DNA from 4 places in the Halomonas sp. AOP43-A1-21 genome. Region 4 is predicted to be linked to each of the others. Evidence: predicted binding sites of a transcription regulator. Region 4 holds the regulator's gene; each other region holds the start of a gene.
What was found. Region 4 encodes sigma-54, which starts transcription at its own class of promoters, with help from an activator protein. Its sites were predicted from a motif close to TGGCACNNNNNTTGCTNT; they were not measured.
Positions count from the first base shown of each region.

Region 1: ACT3R7_RS06090 (amino acid ABC transporter substrate-binding protein) is a predicted target of sigma-54. The motif match lies at 2,868-2,885, and genes of this name have one in related genera.
Region 2: ACT3R7_RS16680 (NarK family nitrate/nitrite MFS transporter) is a predicted target of sigma-54. The motif match lies at 3,238-3,255, and genes of this name have one in related genera.
Region 3: ACT3R7_RS14240 (HAD-IIB family hydrolase) is a predicted target of sigma-54. The motif match lies at 3,265-3,282, and genes of this name have one in related genera.

Region 1 is NZ_JBQSWC010000007.1:120,718-125,287, reverse strand. It holds gene hemE (uroporphyrinogen decarboxylase) at 1-777, shown strand, start outside; gene speE (polyamine aminopropyltransferase) at 777-1,637, shown strand; gene ACT3R7_RS06095 (amino acid ABC transporter substrate-binding protein) at 1,713-2,729, shown strand; gene ACT3R7_RS06090 (amino acid ABC transporter substrate-binding protein) at 2,944-3,969, shown strand; gene ACT3R7_RS06085 (amino acid ABC transporter permease) at 4,092-4,570, shown strand, end outside.
Region 2 is NZ_JBQSWC010000034.1:2,874-7,443, forward strand. It holds gene ACT3R7_RS16665 (L,D-transpeptidase family protein) at 1-1,151, opposite strand, end outside; gene ACT3R7_RS16670 (murein L,D-transpeptidase catalytic domain family protein) at 1,257-1,982, shown strand; gene ACT3R7_RS16675 (patatin-like phospholipase family protein) at 2,071-3,090, shown strand; gene ACT3R7_RS16680 (NarK family nitrate/nitrite MFS transporter) at 3,418-4,570, shown strand, end outside.
Region 3 is NZ_JBQSWC010000025.1:55,075-59,644, reverse strand. It holds gene ACT3R7_RS14250 (methyl-accepting chemotaxis protein) at 1-456, shown strand, start outside; gene ACT3R7_RS14245 (glycosyltransferase family protein) at 1,048-2,268, opposite strand; gene ACT3R7_RS14240 (HAD-IIB family hydrolase) at 2,287-3,204, opposite strand; gene ACT3R7_RS14235 (OmpA family protein) at 4,081-4,570, opposite strand, start outside.
Region 4 is NZ_JBQSWC010000001.1:188,883-193,452, reverse strand. It holds gene pmbA (metalloprotease PmbA) at 1-329, shown strand, start outside; gene ACT3R7_RS00935 (HPr family phosphocarrier protein) at 333-602, opposite strand; gene rapZ (RNase adapter RapZ) at 654-1,586, opposite strand; gene ptsN (PTS IIA-like nitrogen regulatory protein PtsN) at 1,659-2,129, opposite strand; gene hpf (ribosome hibernation-promoting factor, HPF/YfiA family) at 2,134-2,442, opposite strand; gene ACT3R7_RS00915 (RNA polymerase factor sigma-54) at 2,565-3,980, opposite strand; gene lptB (LPS export ABC transporter ATP-binding protein) at 4,104-4,570, opposite strand, start outside.

The DNA of each region.
Region 1 (4,570 bases), on a different contig from region 4:
GCACTCAGCGTACCGGACGCCGAGCGCGACCTGGACTACGTCATGCGTGCGGTATCCACCATCCGCCGCGAGCTGAACGGGCGTATGCCGCTGATCGGCTTCTCGGGAAGCCCCTGGACCCTGGCGACTTATATGGTGGAAGGTGGCTCAAGCAAGGACTTCCGCCACCTGAAAACCATGCTCTACGACACGCCAGACACCATGCACCAGCTGCTGGATACCCTGGCCCAGTCGGTAACCGACTACCTGAATGCCCAGATTCGCGCAGGCGCCCAGGCGGTGCAGATTTTCGATACCTGGGGCGGCGCGCTGTCTACCCCGGCGTACTTGGAGTTCTCGCTGCGCTACATGGAGCAGATCGTTTCCGGGCTGATTCGCGAGCACGACGGACGCCGCGTGCCGGTGATCCTGTTCACCAAGAACGGCGGCCAGTGGCTTGAGCATATCGCTTGTGCCGGTGCTGACGCACTCGGTATCGACTGGTCAACCGAGCTTTCAAACGCCCGCGCCCGCGTTGGCCATAAGGTCGCGCTACAAGGCAATCTGGACCCTAACGTACTGTTTGCCCGCCCGTCGGCGATTCGTGCCGAAGTCGCCCGCGTGCTGGAAAGTTACGGCCATGGCCCGGGCCACGTGTTCAACCTGGGCCACGGCATCAGCCAGTTTACCAATCCGGATAATGTCACCGCCTTTATGGAGGCACTGCACGAGCTAAGCCCGCAGTATCACCAAGGCATTCCCACCCACTCCAACACCCCTTCCTCAGGAGCCAATTGATGAGCGAATTACGCGACGACCAGTGGTTTACCGAAGTGTTTGATAGCCACGGCAGCGCCTTCTCGCTGAAGATCTCTGAAAAGCTATTGGATGTGCAGAGTGAGTACCAGCACCTGGAAGTGTACGCCACCGAAACCTACGGCAACTTGATGGTGCTGGATGGCTGCGTGATGCTCACCGACCGCGACAACTTCCTGTATCACGAAATGATCGCCCACCCGGCACTGTTTACTCATCCAGCACCCAAGCGCGTGGTGATTATCGGCGGCGGTGACTGCGGCACACTGAAAGAAGTGCTGCGTCATCCAGACGTTGAGAAAGTCACCCAGATCGATATCGATGAGGAAGTCACCAAGGCCGCGGAGCGTTTCTTCCCCGCGCTGGTTGAAGCCAACGACGACCCGCGTGCCGAGCTGCTGTTCGCTGATGGCGTCAAATGGGTGGATGACGCTGCCGATGAAAGCATTGACGTGCTGATTATCGACTCCACCGACCCGGTTGGCCCCGCCGAAGGCTTGTTCAAGACCGACTTCCTGAAGCGCTGTCATCGCATCCTGAAAGCCGATGGCGTGATGGTTCAGCAGAGCGAATCGCCGCTTTATCACAGCGGCTCGATCATTCGCGAGCTGCGCCATGATATGCGCGAAGCGGGCTTTTCAAGCGTTGCCACGCTGCCCTTCCCTCAGCCGGTTTACCCGTCTGGCTGGTGGAGCGTGACGCTGGCCGGTAAAGGCACCAACGTGGAAACCTTCCGCGAAGAGGCTGCCGCTAGCCACGAAATGCCGCTACAGTACTACACAGTGGATGCCCACCGTGGCGCCCTGGCGCTGCCGCCGTTTATGCGCAAAGCATTCGCGTAACGCACGCGCCAGCAAGCGATAAAGGCCGGGCTGCTCTGCCCGGCTTTTTTGTGTCTCAACGTTAAGGAAACAACAATGAAAACCGTACGTTGGTTAAGTATTAGCGCCTGTGCTCTGGTTCCCGTATTCGCCCTGGCGAATACCCTTACGCTTGAAAAAGTGCAATCCCGCGACAGCGTGCGCTGTGGCGTTAATGCCGCGCAGCCCGGCTTCTCCTCTCTGGATGATGGCGATCAGTATCGCGGCCTGGACACTGACGTTTGCCGTGCGGTTGCCGCCGCTGCCCTGGGGGACGCCAGTAAGGTAGATTTTGTACCACTGGACTCGGTCGAGCGGTTTACCGCGCTACAGTCTGGCGAGGTGGATTTGCTGTCTCGCACCACCACCTGGTCGTCAAGCCGCGATACGACGCTGGGCCTGCAGTTTACTGGGGTAACCTACTACGATGGTCAGGCCTTTATGGTCGCAAGCGACCTAGGCGTGCAAAGTGCCGAGGATCTCGACGGGGCGGCGGTATGCACCCAGTCGGGCACGACCAGCGAGCTGAACCTTTCCGACTACTTCCGTATTAATGACATGAGTTACGACGCGGTGGTCTTTGACTCCCCTGAGCAATCCATTGCGGGTTTCGAAGCGGGCCGATGCGATGTTTTAAGCTCTGACGCTTCTCAGCTTTACGCCCAGCGTATGCAGCTGGCCGACCCGAATATGGCCGTCGTACTGCCCGAGATCATTTCCAAAGAGCCACTTGGCCCTGCCGTACGCCAAGGCGATGACCAGTGGTTCAATATTGTGAAGTGGTCGCTGTTTGCCATGCTCAATGCTGAAGAGTACGGCGTGACCAGCGAAAACGTCGATGAACAGCGCAGTACCAATAACCCGGATATCGCGCGCTTGCTTGGTCAAGACGGTAACTATGGCGAAGGCATGGGCTTGAATGAAGACTGGGCCTACCAAATCATCAAGCAAGTAGGCAACTATGCGGAAATTTATGAGCGTAACGTGGGGGCGGATTCCAACTTCAAGATCGCCCGCGGCTTGAACGCGCTGTGGAAAGATGGCGGTATCCAGTACGCGCCGCCCATTCGTTAATCACTTTTAGCAGTCAATCGGCGGTTACTGCACCAAGTCAGAGCGTGCAGTAACCGTTTCTAATTTTTTGCACCTAAACTTTCGTCGGAACCGGGATGTTTTGCGTTGAAAAGCGCTGAATTTGGCGATATCCCATGTTGGCATCTTCCTTGCTAGTTTTATATGTCATGCCTCTGCATGCATAACAAGACTAAACATAATGGGAAACTCTATGATGCTAACTAAAAAACACTTAGTACTGCTGGCCTCGGCAGGCGTGGTTACGCTAGCAGGCACCTCAACGGCGAATGCAGCCACTTTGGAAGATACCATCGAGCGTGGTGCGGTTCAGTGCGGCGTTAGTGACGGTTTGCCAGGCTTCTCCGCACCCGACGGCGATGGCAACTGGCAAGGGCTGGATGTCGATGTGTGCCGTGCCGTGGCTGCTGCTGTTCTGGGCGATGCCGACGCGGTGAATTACATTTCGCTTAATGCGGTAGAACGCTTTACGGCTCTTCAGTCAGGCGAAGTGGATCTGCTTTCGCGCAACACCACCTGGACCACTACCCGCGATACCACGCTGGGCCTGAACTTTGCTGGCGTCAACTTCTACGACGGTATCGGCTTTATGGTCAGCCGCGACTTAGAAATTAGCGGCGCTGATGAGCTGGACGGCGCGGCGATCTGTATCCAAACCGGCACTACGACCGAGCTAAACGTGGCCGATTATTTCCGCGCCAACGATATGCAGTTCGACCCCATTGTGTTTGATACCTCAGAACAGACCGTGGGCGGCTTCCAGGCCGGTCGCTGTGACGTATTGACCTCCGATACCTCTCAGCTGGCAGCCCTGCGCATTCAGCTAGACGATCCGGATGGTGCCGTCATTCTACCCGATATCATTTCCAAGGAGCCGCTGGGCCCGGTGGTTCGCCAGGGCGATGACACCTGGTTCAACATCGTGAAATGGTCGCTGTTTGCCATGCTGAACGCTGAAGAGTACGGCGTGACCAGCGAAAACGTTGACGATATGACCAGCTCCGAAAATCCCGATATCGCGCGCCTATTGGGCCAGGACGGCAACTACGGTGAAGGCATGGGCTTAGAAGCTGACTGGGCTTACAACATTATCAGCCAGGTGGGTAACTACGCCGAGAGTTTTGATCGCAATGTCGGCATGGACTCTCCGCTTGAAATCGAACGGGGTGCTAACGCCCTTTGGAACCAAGGTGGCTTCCAGTACGCACCGCCGATTCGCTAAGCGTCTCGCTTGACCCGGCCCGTCGCCCTTATCAGGTACGCATTCAGTACGTGCTTTAAGTTCCTGTTTTAAGGGGCAGGCGGGCCATTTGATTGACCTTCCGTATCGCGGAGACGCCACCCATGTCGGTAAGACCCAATACTCGCCCCGCTGGCCAAAAGCCGCCGTTCTGGCGAGACCGCGCTAAGCGTGCACTGATTTTCCAACTTCTTTTAACGGCGGCGGTCGCCGTCTTCCTGCTATATATCGTGGGTAATGTTCAGGACAACTTATCCTCCCGGGGGATCACCACCGGCTTTGGCTTTTTAAATAACACCGCAGGCTTTGGGATCGTCCAAAGTCTGATCGACTACTCCTCTCAGGACACCTATGGCCGAACCTTCTTGGTCGGGTTGCTCAATACATTATTGGTGGGCGGGTTCGGGGTATTAGCGGCCACCACGATTGGCTTTATCGTGGGGATTGCTCGCCTTTCACCTAACTGGCTACTGGCACGCCTTGCCACCGCCTATATCGAAACCTTTCGTAATATTCCGCTGCTGCTGCAAATTTTCTTTTGGTACTTTGCCGTACTGCGGGCTCTACCAAGCGCCCGGGAGAG
Region 2 (4,570 bases), on a different contig from region 4:
ACCCGGGGCAGGACATCTTCTCGCATGATGGTGGGCGGAATCGTCCAGCTGGGATTGATCGTCAGATGGCTGATAGATGAATGGATAATGGGCGTTTCACGACGCGAAGACCCGACGACCACCCGAGCATTCCACTGCTGGCCGTTTGGCCGGATATAGTGCAGCTGGTAGCCTGCAATATCTACCCAGACACGCGGCTCACTAGACTGCATGGGGCCTATCCAGCGGGCACGCTCCAGATTGACCCGCAACTGATCCACCCGAGAGGTAGCGGTCGCATTAAGCGCCAGGCGCGTTTGCTCACCCACGACGCCGTCCTCTTTAAGCTGGTGGCGGCGCTGAAAACGTTTTACCGCCGCTTCAAGCTCGGCATCAAAAGTGCGCTTATCGCCCCCAGCCACCTGCACACCGATCATCGGGTAGGCACTGCTATCCGCTGTGAGCAGGCCGGTTTCCCCCCAAAGTGTCAGGCGCTGGCGCAGTGTGGTCACGTCATCGTCGACATCTCCCGGACGCAGCGACTCCTCCCGCGCACCAAGGTAGGGCGCACTGCCCAAGGTAGCGATGTGCCGATACTGGCTTAACGCCTCACGCAGCTGCTGATACTCGCTGGAGGCTGGCCGCGCCAAGCTAAACGCACGCTCTAAATCCTGATCATCAACCGCGTGAGTGACTCTCAAGAGCGAGTAGTGCCGCTCAGGGCGCGCAACGTCCCAGCTGGGTTCAACGTCTCGGGGGTTAACCTTGCCACGTTCCAGATGATCAAGCGCCAGCAGCAGCGCCTGGGTTGCCTGAATGTCGAAAGCTGCCTGAGCAGACTCCCCAGCATTCTGGCTATTTTGAAAAGCGCTCATCAATCTGTCAGCACGGTAGTCCGCAGGATTCAAACCATCGCTTTCAAGAGTATTAAGTGCAGCAACCAATGCTTCTACTGCTGATTCACTCTGCCAAGCCAACGTTTCGTTGCGCAATTGATAAAATTCTTCAACCGGCAACTGCCCTTGGCTGCCGATCTGGCCCTGCTGAGTAAGTGCTTGTTGAAGCAGCTCATTAGCCGCGTGCGCTGGCATTATTCCGAAGGGGATTTGGGACAGCGCCAGACCTAGAGCGGCCCCTATCGCCCATTGTCTTAGTGACTGCATCTCGTTCATCACCCTCTCCTTGCGTTACTATAAGTTCCCATTCGCGGCATGCTTACTTTTATCATAGCCGTTTACTTATTTTCGTCATCGATATCGTCTGCAGGACTGCTCCATATGGTAACCCGTTTACGCTCTCTTTCTTTATTATGTTGCTTACCTTTCGCGTTAATTAGCCTACCTCTTCAAGCCAACAGTTTCTTTGCAAGCGTAGCGTCTACACCTCCTCCCGGCGTGTCATCGCTTCAGCACCAACTTCTGCAGCTCGCCCCTTCCGCCACACCGGAAGCTCTGCGTCTTGCCGCCCAGGCGCTTAACTGTGCGAATCCCAATGCCGAGCGGTTCGCGGTTATTGACTACTCTCTTCCATCAACCGAGCCGCGGATGTGGGTGTTTGATCTGCGCCAGCATAAACTGCTGTTCGAAGAGCTGGTCTCCCACGGCCAAGGGTCGGGTGATGCTTACGCCGAAGCGTTCTCCAATACCCCCGAGAGCCATCAGTCCAGCCTAGGCCTGTTTCGCACCATGAATAGCTACTATGGGCGCAACGGCTATTCGCTGAGGCTCAATGGGCTTGAGCCCGATGTGAATGATCTGGCCTATGAGCGCGCGATTGTGATTCATGGGGCGGATTACGTCAGTGATGACTTTATTGCTCAAACCGGTCGCCTGGGCCGCAGCCATGGCTGCCCGGCGGTGCGTCAGGATATTACTTATCCACTCATCGATAGCTTGCGCGAAGATCAGTATGTGTTTGCCTATTACCCGGATAAGGAGTGGCTCGCCACCTCCAACTTCCTGCGCTGCAACACGTTAAATTCCACCCACTTGGCGCAACGTTGACAGGTTCTTAGGCCAAGCAGGCGTTGTTATGCCATGCTAACCAAGTGGCAATGCAGCATGGCATAAGCTTACTAACGCATGAGGCCTTATGACTCAAGTAAAGAAGCTAGACCTAGCTCTACAGGGCGGTGGCGCTCACGGTGCTTATTCATGGGGCGTGATCGACCGGCTGCTTGAAGATGATCGGATCGAAATAGAAGGCATTAGCGGCACCAGTGCTGGCGCGATGAATGGTGTAGTCATGGCGGATGCCCTCACCCGGGGTGACAAGCTGTTGGCCAGGCAAGCACTTACAGATTTTTGGCAGGCCGTCAGTCGCGCCGGCATGGCAAGTCCGGTACGCAGATCTCCCATGGATATCTGGACCGGCAACTGGAGCCTTGATCACTCGCCGGGCTATATCGCGATGGATATCATGACGCGCCTGGTATCGCCTTATCAATTCAATCCGCTTAACGTTAACCCGCTGCGTGAGATCGTCGCTGAACACATCGATTTTGAGCGCGTGCGTCAGTGCGATCAGCTCAAGCTGTTTGTAGCGGCCACCAATGTACGCACCGGCAAGCAGCGCGTTTTTCGCCGTGAGGAAATGAGCCTGGATGCGGTAATGGCTTCTGCCTGTTTACCCCTAATGTTCCAAGCCGTAGAAATTGACGGTGAGGCTTACTGGGACGGGGGCTATATGGGCAACCCGGCGCTTTTCCCGCTCATGGAAGAATGCAGCTCGCGGGATATCCTGCTGGTACAAATCAATCCTATCAGCCGGGATACGGTGCCTACCTCTGCCTCGTCGATTCTGAACCGCTTAAACGAAATTACCTTTAACGCGGCATTGATTAAAGAAATACGCATGATTGCGCTGTTACAGCACGCACTTGAAGAACAGGGCATTACAAATTGCTATCAGCAGGCGCTTTTCCATCGTATTAGCGGTGAGCAGGCACTGGAAGAGCTTTCCGTCTCCAGCAAGCTGAACTCTGAATGGGCGTTTCTTTCCTATCTTTTTGAGCAAGGGCGGGCAGCTGCACAGCGCTGGCTCGATGAGCATTTTGAAGCGATAGGCAATCACTCAACACTGGATATCGATTCGGTTTACCTGCACGAATAAACGGCACTATGGTGACGCATGCCGCTCCTGGCATGCTCGCCAATGGCGCACCGCCTATTTTCCTTCCCCGCCCAATCTCTTATCCCTCCCTGCCCACCCTTTTATTCAACACATCAACTAACTGATAGGTTTAATTAAAACCCTATATGGCAAACTAATTGCTTAACAAGGCTTTGTGGTGGTAGGCGTAGACCAGGCCCAGCGGGGTACGAGTGCGTCGAGCCTGACCTTCAATGGCGAAGGCATGTTCTCGTAAATACGCGACGCGATAGAGCGACTCGGCGTTGCGTGATGCTCAACTGGTTCAAGATCCCGTGAGGCCATCCCATGGACATACGCAATAAAGCCAATCGTATTCGCCTACTCAATTTCTCAACCCCTCAGATGCGTGCCTTTCATCTGTCGTGGTTTGCTTTTCATATCTGTTTTTTTGGCTGGTTCGGCATCGCGCCGCTGATGGCGATCGTGCGTGAAGACCTTTCTCTGACCCAGACTCAAATCGGTAATACAATTATCGCCTCCGTCGCGATTACCGTTATCGTGCGGCTATTAATAGGGCTACTGTGTGACCGGCTAGGGCCGCGTAAAACCTACACTGGCCTACTGGTGTTAGGCTCCATTCCCGTTATGAGTATCGGCTTTGCCGACAGTTTTGAAAGCTTTTTCCTGGCGCGCCTGGCAATTGGCGCAATTGGCGCCTCATTTGTCATCACCCAGTACCACACCACCATGATGTTTGCGCCTAATGTGGTGGGCACGGCCAATGCGACCAGTGCGGGCTGGGGCAATTTAGGTGGCGGCACCACGCAAATCCTGATGCCGCTTATATTCTCCGGGATGTTAATGCTCGGCGTTAATGAGGCGCTCGGCTGGCGCCTTGCCATGGTAGTGCCGGGTGTGGTGCTGTTTATCACCGGCATTGGCTACTGGTTTCTCACCCAGGATGCACCGGACGGTAACTTTAGCGACCTGCGCGCGCGGGGTGAGCTGCCGGAAGCCACCAAGGAATATGGCGCGCTGCAAAGCTTTCTCACCGCGGCAAAAGATATCCGCGTGTGGGCGCTGTTTGTCGTTTATGGGCTGTGCTTTGGCGTTGAACTTACGATCAACAATATTGCGGCTATCTACTTTTTTGACCAGTTCAACTTAAGCTTGGCAACCGCTGGGCTAATCGCCGGTCTGTTTGGCCTGATGAATATATTTGCCCGCACGCTGGGCGGTGTTTTCTCAGATTTGTTCGCCAAGCAAGGGGGCTTGAAGGGCCGCGTGCGCTGGCTGTTTATTGCCTTGATCTGCGAAGGCATTGCGCTGATCGCATTTTCTCAAATGCATATTTTGAGTCTTGCTATTGGCATCATGCTGGTCTTTAGCCTGTTCGTTCAAATGGCTGAAGGGGCAACGTTTGGCGTGGTGCCGTTTATCAACAAAAAAGCCCTGGGCGCCGTGGCGGGTATTGTGGGTGCCGGCGGTAATGTCGGCG
Region 3 (4,570 bases), on a different contig from region 4:
GCCTCGGTCGAAGCGGCAAGAGCGGGTGAACAGGGACGCGGCTTTGCGGTTGTCGCCAGTGAAGTACGCCAACTGGCTAGCCGTTCGGCAGCGGCTGCCCAGGAAATTAAAAAGCTGATCGAGAACTCAGGCGCCAAGGTAGCCGATGGCAGCCAGCAAGTGCGTAGTACCGGCGAGATCATTAATAACGTGGTGACCGATATCCAGCAGCTCAGCACGCTAGTACAGGAAATTTCGGCAGCGACCAGCGAACAAAGTAGCGGCATTGAGCAGGTAAATATGGCAGTTACGCAAATGGATCAAATGACCCAGCAAAACGCCAGCCTAGTACAAGAGAGCAATCATGCAACACAAGCTCTGTCCCATCTGAGTGTTCAATTGCGCCAGCGTGTGGCTAACTTCCGCATTCATCAAACCGAAGAAGATAGCGTTCGCTCCCTTCCCGAATACAGCTAGGAAGTGGTTGCACCAGGCCTTGTCGCGGGCTAAAGCCTGCTCCCACAATGCTTATCAGGCCTTTTGGACTGGACAAATATTAAGAAACCCAATGCATTAAGGCTCGGGGCTGGGTAAACATTGTGGGAGCCCAGTTCCACTGGGCGAAGGAGGCCGAAGGCCTCCCGGGGTTAAACCCACCCCATTCGCTGGCTGAAGCCTACTCCCACAATGCTTATCAGGCCTTTTGGACTGGACAAATATTAAGAAACCCAATTCATTAAGGCTCGGGGTTGGGTAAACATTGTGGGAGCCCAGTTCCACTGGCCGAAGGCCTCCTGAGGTTAAACCCACCCCATTCGCTGGCTGAAGCCTGCTCCCACAATGCTTATCAGGCCTTTTGGACTGGACAAATATTAAGAAACCCAATTCATTAAGGCTCGGGGTTGGGTAAACATTGTGGGAGCCCAGTTCCACTGGCCGAAGGCCTCCCGGGGTTAAACCCACCCCATTCGCTGGCTGAAGCCTGCTCCCACAATGCTTATCAGGCCTTCTTGGGTTGCCCCTCATTCACTGGCTGAAGCCTGCTCTTACCATGTTCTTCGAATAAACCTACACCTTGCCCTGGTTATCCAACGCTACGGCTTCATGCATGCGGCTTAATACATCCGGTACGGCCGCCTGCACGCGGTTCCAGCTGGGAATAAACGGCCGCTCGCGCGGGTTATCCAGAAACAGGTTGCCGGCTTCTAGCAAGTTACTCGCAAACAGCTCTACCGCCTGCTCTTCACAATGGCGGTCCAAGCTCAAGCCATTCATGGTAGCGTCATGGTCATAGGCTTCTATCAGGTCCAGCGCCAGCCGGTAATAAGTGGCTTTTAGCGTCCGGAAATCTTCGCTGCTAAAACTCACGCCTTGAGTGGCCAATTTACGATAGAGCGCTTTGGAAATATCCAGGCTCATTCGGTTTAGACCACTATTGGGGTCCTCTTCACTGATAGGCTGATGTTTGTGATCATAGGCATCAGCGATATCTACCTGACAGAGCTGACGATGGGAGTAGTTACGCTGCAGCTCAGACAGCACACCAATTTCAAGCCCCCAGTCTGCAGGAATACGAATCCCTTCCAATACCTCGCTGCGCATAGCAAACTCACCAGACAGCGGGTAACGAAAACTATCCAGGTACTCCAGGTAAGGCATAGGCCCACACACGGTTTTCAGCGCACGGAGTAAAGGGGTTACCAATAAGCGTGACACACGGCCATTAAGCTTTCCTTCAGCAATGCGCGGGTAGTAACCCTTACAGAAACTATAGTTAAAGCGCGGGTGCGCAACCGGGTACATTAAGCGCGCTAAAAGCCCTCGATCATAGGTAAGAATATCGCAATCATGTAGCCCAACGACAACTGAGCGATGGGAAGCCAAAACATACCCGGCGCAATACCAAACGTTACGCCCTTTACCTGGCTCCAATGCTCCTAGACCATGGCTTTCAAGCTCTGCATCCAACTCACGTAGGCGTGGACCATCGTTCCATAAAATGCGGGTATGCTGCGGCAGACGTGAAAAGAATTCTCGGGCGTATAAAAACTGGTCGCGATCCGCACGATCCAGCCCAATCACAATTTCCTGCAAATAAGGTACTTGCGCCAATTCATCAATTATTCGGGATAGCGCAGGCCCTTCCAACTCTGAAAACAATGACGGCAAGATCAAGCCCATAGGGCGGCGTTTAGCAAACTGGATAAGCTCCTGCTCCAGCGCCTCAACAGGGCGACGGGTGAGATTATGAAAATCGGTTATCACCCCGTTTTGATGAAAATCACTCATGGGCATCCCTCCTTGGCGTTATTGAGTCAGCGCAACGGTTTTCGTTGCCAGATTTAACTGGCGGCTATCCTGCTCCCACCAGTACGCGACTCCTTCTGCCCATCCAGCTGGCCCAGCTTTGCTTGTGCGATATAACGCCGTGGTCTGCGGTGTAACAGGTGCTTTATGACAACCTCGAATAACCACTGCTTGATCGACCGCCTCCAACATCGTTAGATCATTAGGCCCGTCGCCCAGCCCTAACGAGAGTGGCGTGCACCCTCTTAATTTGGCAAAACGCTTGATTAGCCATGTGACAGCGCAGCCTTTATCGGCGCCACGACCCATAACGTGCCAAAAGCGTCCGCCTTGAGTAAGCTCAAGGCCGTCGCCGCTTAGCGCTAACCGGAAGTTTTCGAGCGAAACGGCATCATCTTGCCAAATTAGCGGCTCGCTGCCTTCGCGCTTGCAGGCATCCTGTGCGCGCGTTTTATCTAACCCCGTCAGTTTGACGACGTCCTGGACACTCAGCTCGCCCATACTGGTAAAACGTACATCTAACCGTTGGCGCCATACCCTTAAACGTGCTCGGATAAATCCGATATCAACGCCGGCGTGTTTTGTAACGATGCCATCACGCCCACTGCCCGGACGGTCAAGACGTGCATGACACCAACTGGGCGGCAAGCCAATAATGGCGCCATTTTCAGCTACAAAAGGTGTTCCCGTAAGTCCAAGCAATTCACGCAGCGGCAATAATTCAGCACGCGTCTTACTGGTCACGGGGATTACCGGCACGCCTAATTGCTTTAGGCGCGACAAGCTGGGTGCCGCAGGTGAGAAATCATAGCTATGGTGATCGAGTAGCGAACCATCTAAGTCGGTGAGCACCAAACGTGACCGATGCTCCGCATCAGGCAACTCGGGTAATAATGCGGTACAGGCATGTTCAGACATAGCATTACCTCTTTTGGCTTAAAAAAGCCGCCAAGCTTTGTCGTTAATGACCACCTTAAATGTGCATTTAATATGCCAATATATAAAAAACATTGTTTATTAAAACCTTAATGAACAACACTGCATGCCTTACATAAGGCAATAATTTAATACGCCCGCCCCAAGCATCATTATTGTGCAGCTAAAACGGCTCTTATTAGTAAAATCTCTATCTTTTAAGCTATCGCACTGCTTCGCCCGCTGAAGCGATCTCCCACAGGGGTAAGGTGCTTTGAGCCGGGTAAGCACCTTTCATCAGATGTATTAATGCCACCAACGGTGAGGTGGGAGCTGAATTTATTCGGCGATGGCGGCGCCAGCCGCCCTTAACCCCGCCGCGCTGCGCACTGCTTCGCCCGCTGAAGCGATCTCCCACAGGGGTAAGGTGCTTTAAGCCGGGTAAGCACCTTTCATCAGATGTATTAATGCCACCAACGGTGAGGTGGGAGCTGAATTTATTCGGCGATGGCGGCGCCAGCCGCCCTTAACCCCGGCTGCACAGCTTCGCCCGCTGAAGCGATCTCCCACAGGGGTAAGGTGCTTTAAGCCGGGTAAGCACCTTTCATCAGATGTATTAATGCCACCAACGGTGAGGTGGGAGCTGAATTTATTCGGCGATGGCGACGCCAGCCGCCCTTAACCCCGGCAGCGCTGCGCACTGCTTCGCCCGCTGAAGCGATCTCCCACAGGGGTAAGGTGCTTTAAGCCGGGTAAGCACCTTTCATCAGATGTATTAATGTCACCAACGGTGAGGTGGGAGCTGAATTTATTCGGCGATGGCGGCGCCAGCCGCCCTTAACCCCCGCCGAGGTGTCGGACCATCGCTAAAGTGATCTCCTACTCAACATGAATAACCACTTCTACCCGCCGGTTGCGCGCTCGCCCCTCTGGGGTTTCATTATTGTCAAGCGGCTGAGTCGCTGCCAAGCCAACGGCTCGCAAGCGCTCAGGCGCAACTCCTTCGGCCTCCAGTGCTTCCACAATGGCTATCGCTCGGGCGCTTGAAAGTGCCCAGTTAGAAGAGAACTCATCGGTGCTGATGGTTTGGCTGTCAGAATGGCCTTCGACCCATACTTCACCGTCGTAGCGCTGTATGGTTTCTAACAGGCTACCTACCAATGAGGAGCCTCCACTGGTTAGCTCTGCAGCCGCTGAAGGAAACAGCAATTGATCCTGTACCCGCAAACTAATCCCTTCCGCGACACGAGATACCTCAACACCTTCCAGGTTTGGCAAGTAGGGAGACGTTTCGACCCGCTCGGCTAACGCGACCTGGACGGCCTGGGCGCTATTGATGGCGTCTACCGATATTTCTTGTACCTTTATT
Region 4 (4,570 bases):
CCGGGAATGCGGGCGGTGCACGCAATGTGCGCCTTGACGCGCCCTTGAAAACACGCGAAGCGCTGCTCAAGGAAATGGGGCGGGGTATCTGGGTAACCGAACTGATGGGGCAGGGCGTCAACGGGGTGACCGGCGACTATTCCCGCGGGGCGGCAGGTTTCTGGGTCGAGAATGGTGAAGTTCAGTATCCAATTGAAGAGTTCACCATTGCCGGAAACCTGGAGCGCATGTTCTCAGGATTGGTCGGTATCGGCAGCGATACTGATACGCGTGGTAGTGTTCATACGGGTAGTTGGCTGATTGATGCGATGACGGTGGCGGGTAGCTAAGCGCTACTGGTCTTCGTCAAAGCGGGCGTCGAACAGGGCTTGTATGGCTTCAAGCGCGTGTTCGGCGTCGTCACCTTCCGCGTGAATACGCAGTTCGGTGCCGCAAGGTGCGGCTAACATCAAAAGCGACATGATATTGGCAGCGTCAGCCATTTGCTGCTGTTTGTACACGTGAATTCTGGCGGAATATTGCTGACCGCACTTGACCAGTTTGGTTGCTGCGCGGGCATGTAGGCCACGTTGATTGGTAAGTGTTAGCGTTCTTTCTGGCACCCTGGTTCCCTTTCTCCGAGTGGTGTCATTAATGATGTATGCAGTATGCGTTTACTGAGCGCTAGGCGCCTGCTCTGCCAATGAAGCTTTATCAAGCGGCTCTGCTTGCGTGCCGCTTAACGTATATTGCAGGCCAAGCTCGCGATGGCGCAACTGTACTTCGCCTATTAACGGCGCAAGCTTTTGGGCCAGCTGCTCGGCGATATACACGGAGCGGTGCTGCCCGCCAGTACAGCCGATGGCCACGGTCATATAGCTACGCTGACTATTCTGATAAGCTGGCAGCCAACGTTCTAGCAAAGCCTGAATGTCGTTGCTCATATCTTCGACAATCGGATAGCCGCGCAGAAACGCAATAATCGTTGCGTCACGTCCTGTGTACTGACGTAGCGTTGGGTCCCAGTAGGGATTGGGCAGGCAGCGCACGTCAAACACCAAATCTGCATCCATGGGCACGCCGTGCTTGTAGCCAAACGATTCAAAGGTAAGCGTTAGCTGGTCTTTGTGCTGGTGGGCGACCTGATCGGCTATGCGCCGGCGCAAATCGTGTACCGATAAACGTGAGGTGTCTATCCTAAGATCGGCTAAGTCGCGTATCTCATTAAGCGTCTCTTCCTCTTTGGTGATCGCCTCTTCAAGCGTCATATGGCTATCACGCGTTAATGGGTGGCGTCGCCGTGTGGCAGAGTAGCGCTCAAGCAAAATACGCGCATCGGTGGTCAGATAGATGACCTGGCAGTCAATGGGGCGCTGACGCAGCTCATCAAGCAGCGTTGGCAATCTTTCCAGCGCCGTAGGCAAATTGCGCGCATCAATACTCACTGCTAGGTGCGTACGCCCGCCTTCTTCGCAAAGTTCATCTACCAGCGAGCCAAGCAACATTGCAGGCAGGTTGTCGATGGCATAGTAGCCAATATCTTCCAACGCCTGTAAAGCGATAGATTTACCGGACCCTGAGCGGCCGCTAATGATCACCAGTTGCATAATGGCTCTCTTTGCGTGCTTTGGTAAAAGCATGGATGTGAAAGCGAGAAGAGATGCCAAACGCTCTACAGGCTACGTTGCTGTCTGCTCACGAATTTTACTCATAAGCAAATCAAACAACTCACGCTGGCTATTGGTTTTTCGTAACGCTTGGCGTGTGCTGGCATCGTTCATAATGGTGGCTACCTGGCCCAAGAGCGACAGATGTGTATCATCGGCCTCTTCAGGTACCAGCAGCACAAATACGAGATCAACCGGATCACCGTCTATAGCGTCAAAATCAACGGGCTCTGATAGCTTTAGAAAACCTGCGATGGGCGTAGCGCAGTGAGGGCTACGTGCATGGGGAATGGCAACGCCGTTGCCGATCCCCGTGCTTCCAAGTCGTTCGCGACCAATCAGTCGGCTGAACACTTCTTGGCTGTCCAGGCTAGGTGTGTTTTGAGCGATAAAGGTGCTGAAAAACTCCAGCACCCTTTTTTTGCTGCCCCCAGGCACATCGTAAAGCACGCGCTCCGGGGGGAGGATAGTTTCCAACGTCATTGAGTTAACGCACGCCTGCGCCTTGGGCGCGAGCTTGTGCTTTTTCCTTATGCTTAACGAGTTGACGATCGATTTTATCGGCTAATGCGTCGATGGCTGCATACATATCGACATCTTCCGCATCGGCATGCAGGTCGGCGCCTGCTGCATGAAGGGTGCATGCCGCCTGCTGGCGCTCCTTCTCAATGGATAAGGTTACTTGTACCGTGGTGATATTGTCGTAATGGCGTTCGACGCGTTCAAGCTTTTCATTAACATAGTCACGCAAGGCGTCAGTCAGTTCTACGTGATGACCAGTGATGTTTACTTGCATTGACGTACTCCTTATCCATCGGACTGTATTTCGATTGTAACCCTTTTTACGGTGTTGCAAAGCCCTTGTCGCGAGTTTTGCTGTTTCTCTTGTACAAAACTGTCTCAAGACCTCCTAAAAGCCTACCTTAAGCGACGGCGTTCACTGGAGGATGGAATGCCCAATGACTCGCGGTATTTGGCCACAGTACGCCGTGCCACCGTAATACCTCCCTCTTCAAGCAGCGTGACCAAACGGCTGTCTGAGAGCGGTTTGCCAGGGGGTTCGTCCTGGATCAGCTTCTTGAGCCGGGCGCGAATCGCCGTGCTTGAGTGGCTGTCGCCCCCGTCTTGACCGCTGATCTGGCTTGAGAAAAAGTATTTAAGCTCAAAGACACCCCGTGGGGTATGAATATATTTCTGCGTTGTCACACGTGAAATGGTGGATTCATGCATTTCCACGGCTTCTGCAATATCCGCAAGAATCAAAGGCTTCATGGCCTCTTCACCTTGCTCTAAAAAGCCGATTTGACGGGTGATGATTTCGCGCCCTACGCGCAGCAGTGTATCGTTGCGGCTGGAGAGGCTTTTGATTAACCAGCGTGCTTCTTGCAAGTGCTCTTTTAAAAACTGGTTATCCTGGCTCTTGTCGGCACGCTTGATCAAGCTGGCGTAGTCGGGCTGGATGCGCAGGCGAGGCAGAGCTTCAGGGTTAAGCTCCAGGTGCCAGCCTTCATGATCGTGGCGTACCACCAGGTCAGGCGTGATATAGCTATCATCGGTCACCCCGTAAGCGCTACCGGGGCGTGGGTCCAGGCTGCGGATCAGGCCAATCACATCGTCTAGCTGCTCATCGTCCAGCCCTAGGCGGCGCTTGAGTAGCCGAATGTCATTTTTGCCGAGTGCTTCCAGAAACTGGCGTACCAGACGGCGCGCCGGGACAAGCAGGGGAGTGTCATCGGGCAGGGTAGCCAGTTGAAGCATCAGGCATTCGCGCAGGTCGCGGGCAAAAACGCCGGTCGGCTCAAACTGCTGCAAACGCATCAGAATGGTTTCCATCTCGCGCTGGCTAAGCGCTTCGATATTTTGAGCGCGCAACCCGTCGCGAATATCGTTTAAGGGCTGCGTCAGGTAGCCGTTGGCATCCAGCGCGTCGATCAAGCTTTCTGCAATCTGCTGTTCACGTGCGCTGAAGTCGGTCATGGCGAGCTGCCAAAGCAAATGACCGTGCAGGCTTTGTCCCGCTGCCTGGCGCTCAAAGTCAGGTCCCTCAGTGCTGCTGCCTGAGCTGCCTACATCCTGATAGGTGTCGGACCAGTCGCTATCAACGGAGAGTTCATTGGGTATGCTTTCCGCCCACTCCGCTTCCTGCGTTTCAACGGCTGCCTGCTCACCGAATTCATCTTCCTGTTCCAGCATCGGATTGGCATCCAGCGCCTGCTGAATTTCCTGACGCAGATCCAATGTGGATAACTGGAGCAGGGCAATGGCCTGCTGCAGCTGAGGTGTCATGGTCAGCTGCGTACCGATACGCAATTGGAGAGAAGCTTTCATGACCATCTGAGAACCACTCGTTACTCGGAAAGCTTTACCCTAGTGCGAGTCATGTTTATGTGCAAGTGCAATAAGCATGCCATTGATAATAATTCTGCTGCAGATCCCTGTTTAGCAGTGAACATAAATTTAAAGACGGAAATCAGCACCCAGGTAAACTTCTCTGACCTTCTGGTTATTGAGAATAGTCTCTGGGCTGCCGCCCGCGATGATATGACCATCGCCCACAATGTAAGCAATATCGCAGATATCCAGCGTTTCGCGCACGTTATGGTCAGTAATTAACACGCCGATATGGCGCTGCTTCAAGGCACGAATGATACTTTTAATTTCGCCGACGGAGATGGGGTCGACCCCGGCAAACGGCTCATCCAGCAGTATGAAGGCAGGCTCTGTGGCCAGTGAGCGGGCAATCTCGACCCGGCGCCGCTCGCCACCCGAAAGGCTCATGCCCAGGTTGTCGCGGATATGCGTAATATGGAAATCTTCAAGCAGCGCTTCGAGGCGTTGCTCGCGGCCAGCGCTATCTAGATCTTTGCGGGTTTCCAGGATCGCCATAATATTATCCGCCACCGACAGTTTGCGGAAAATAGAGG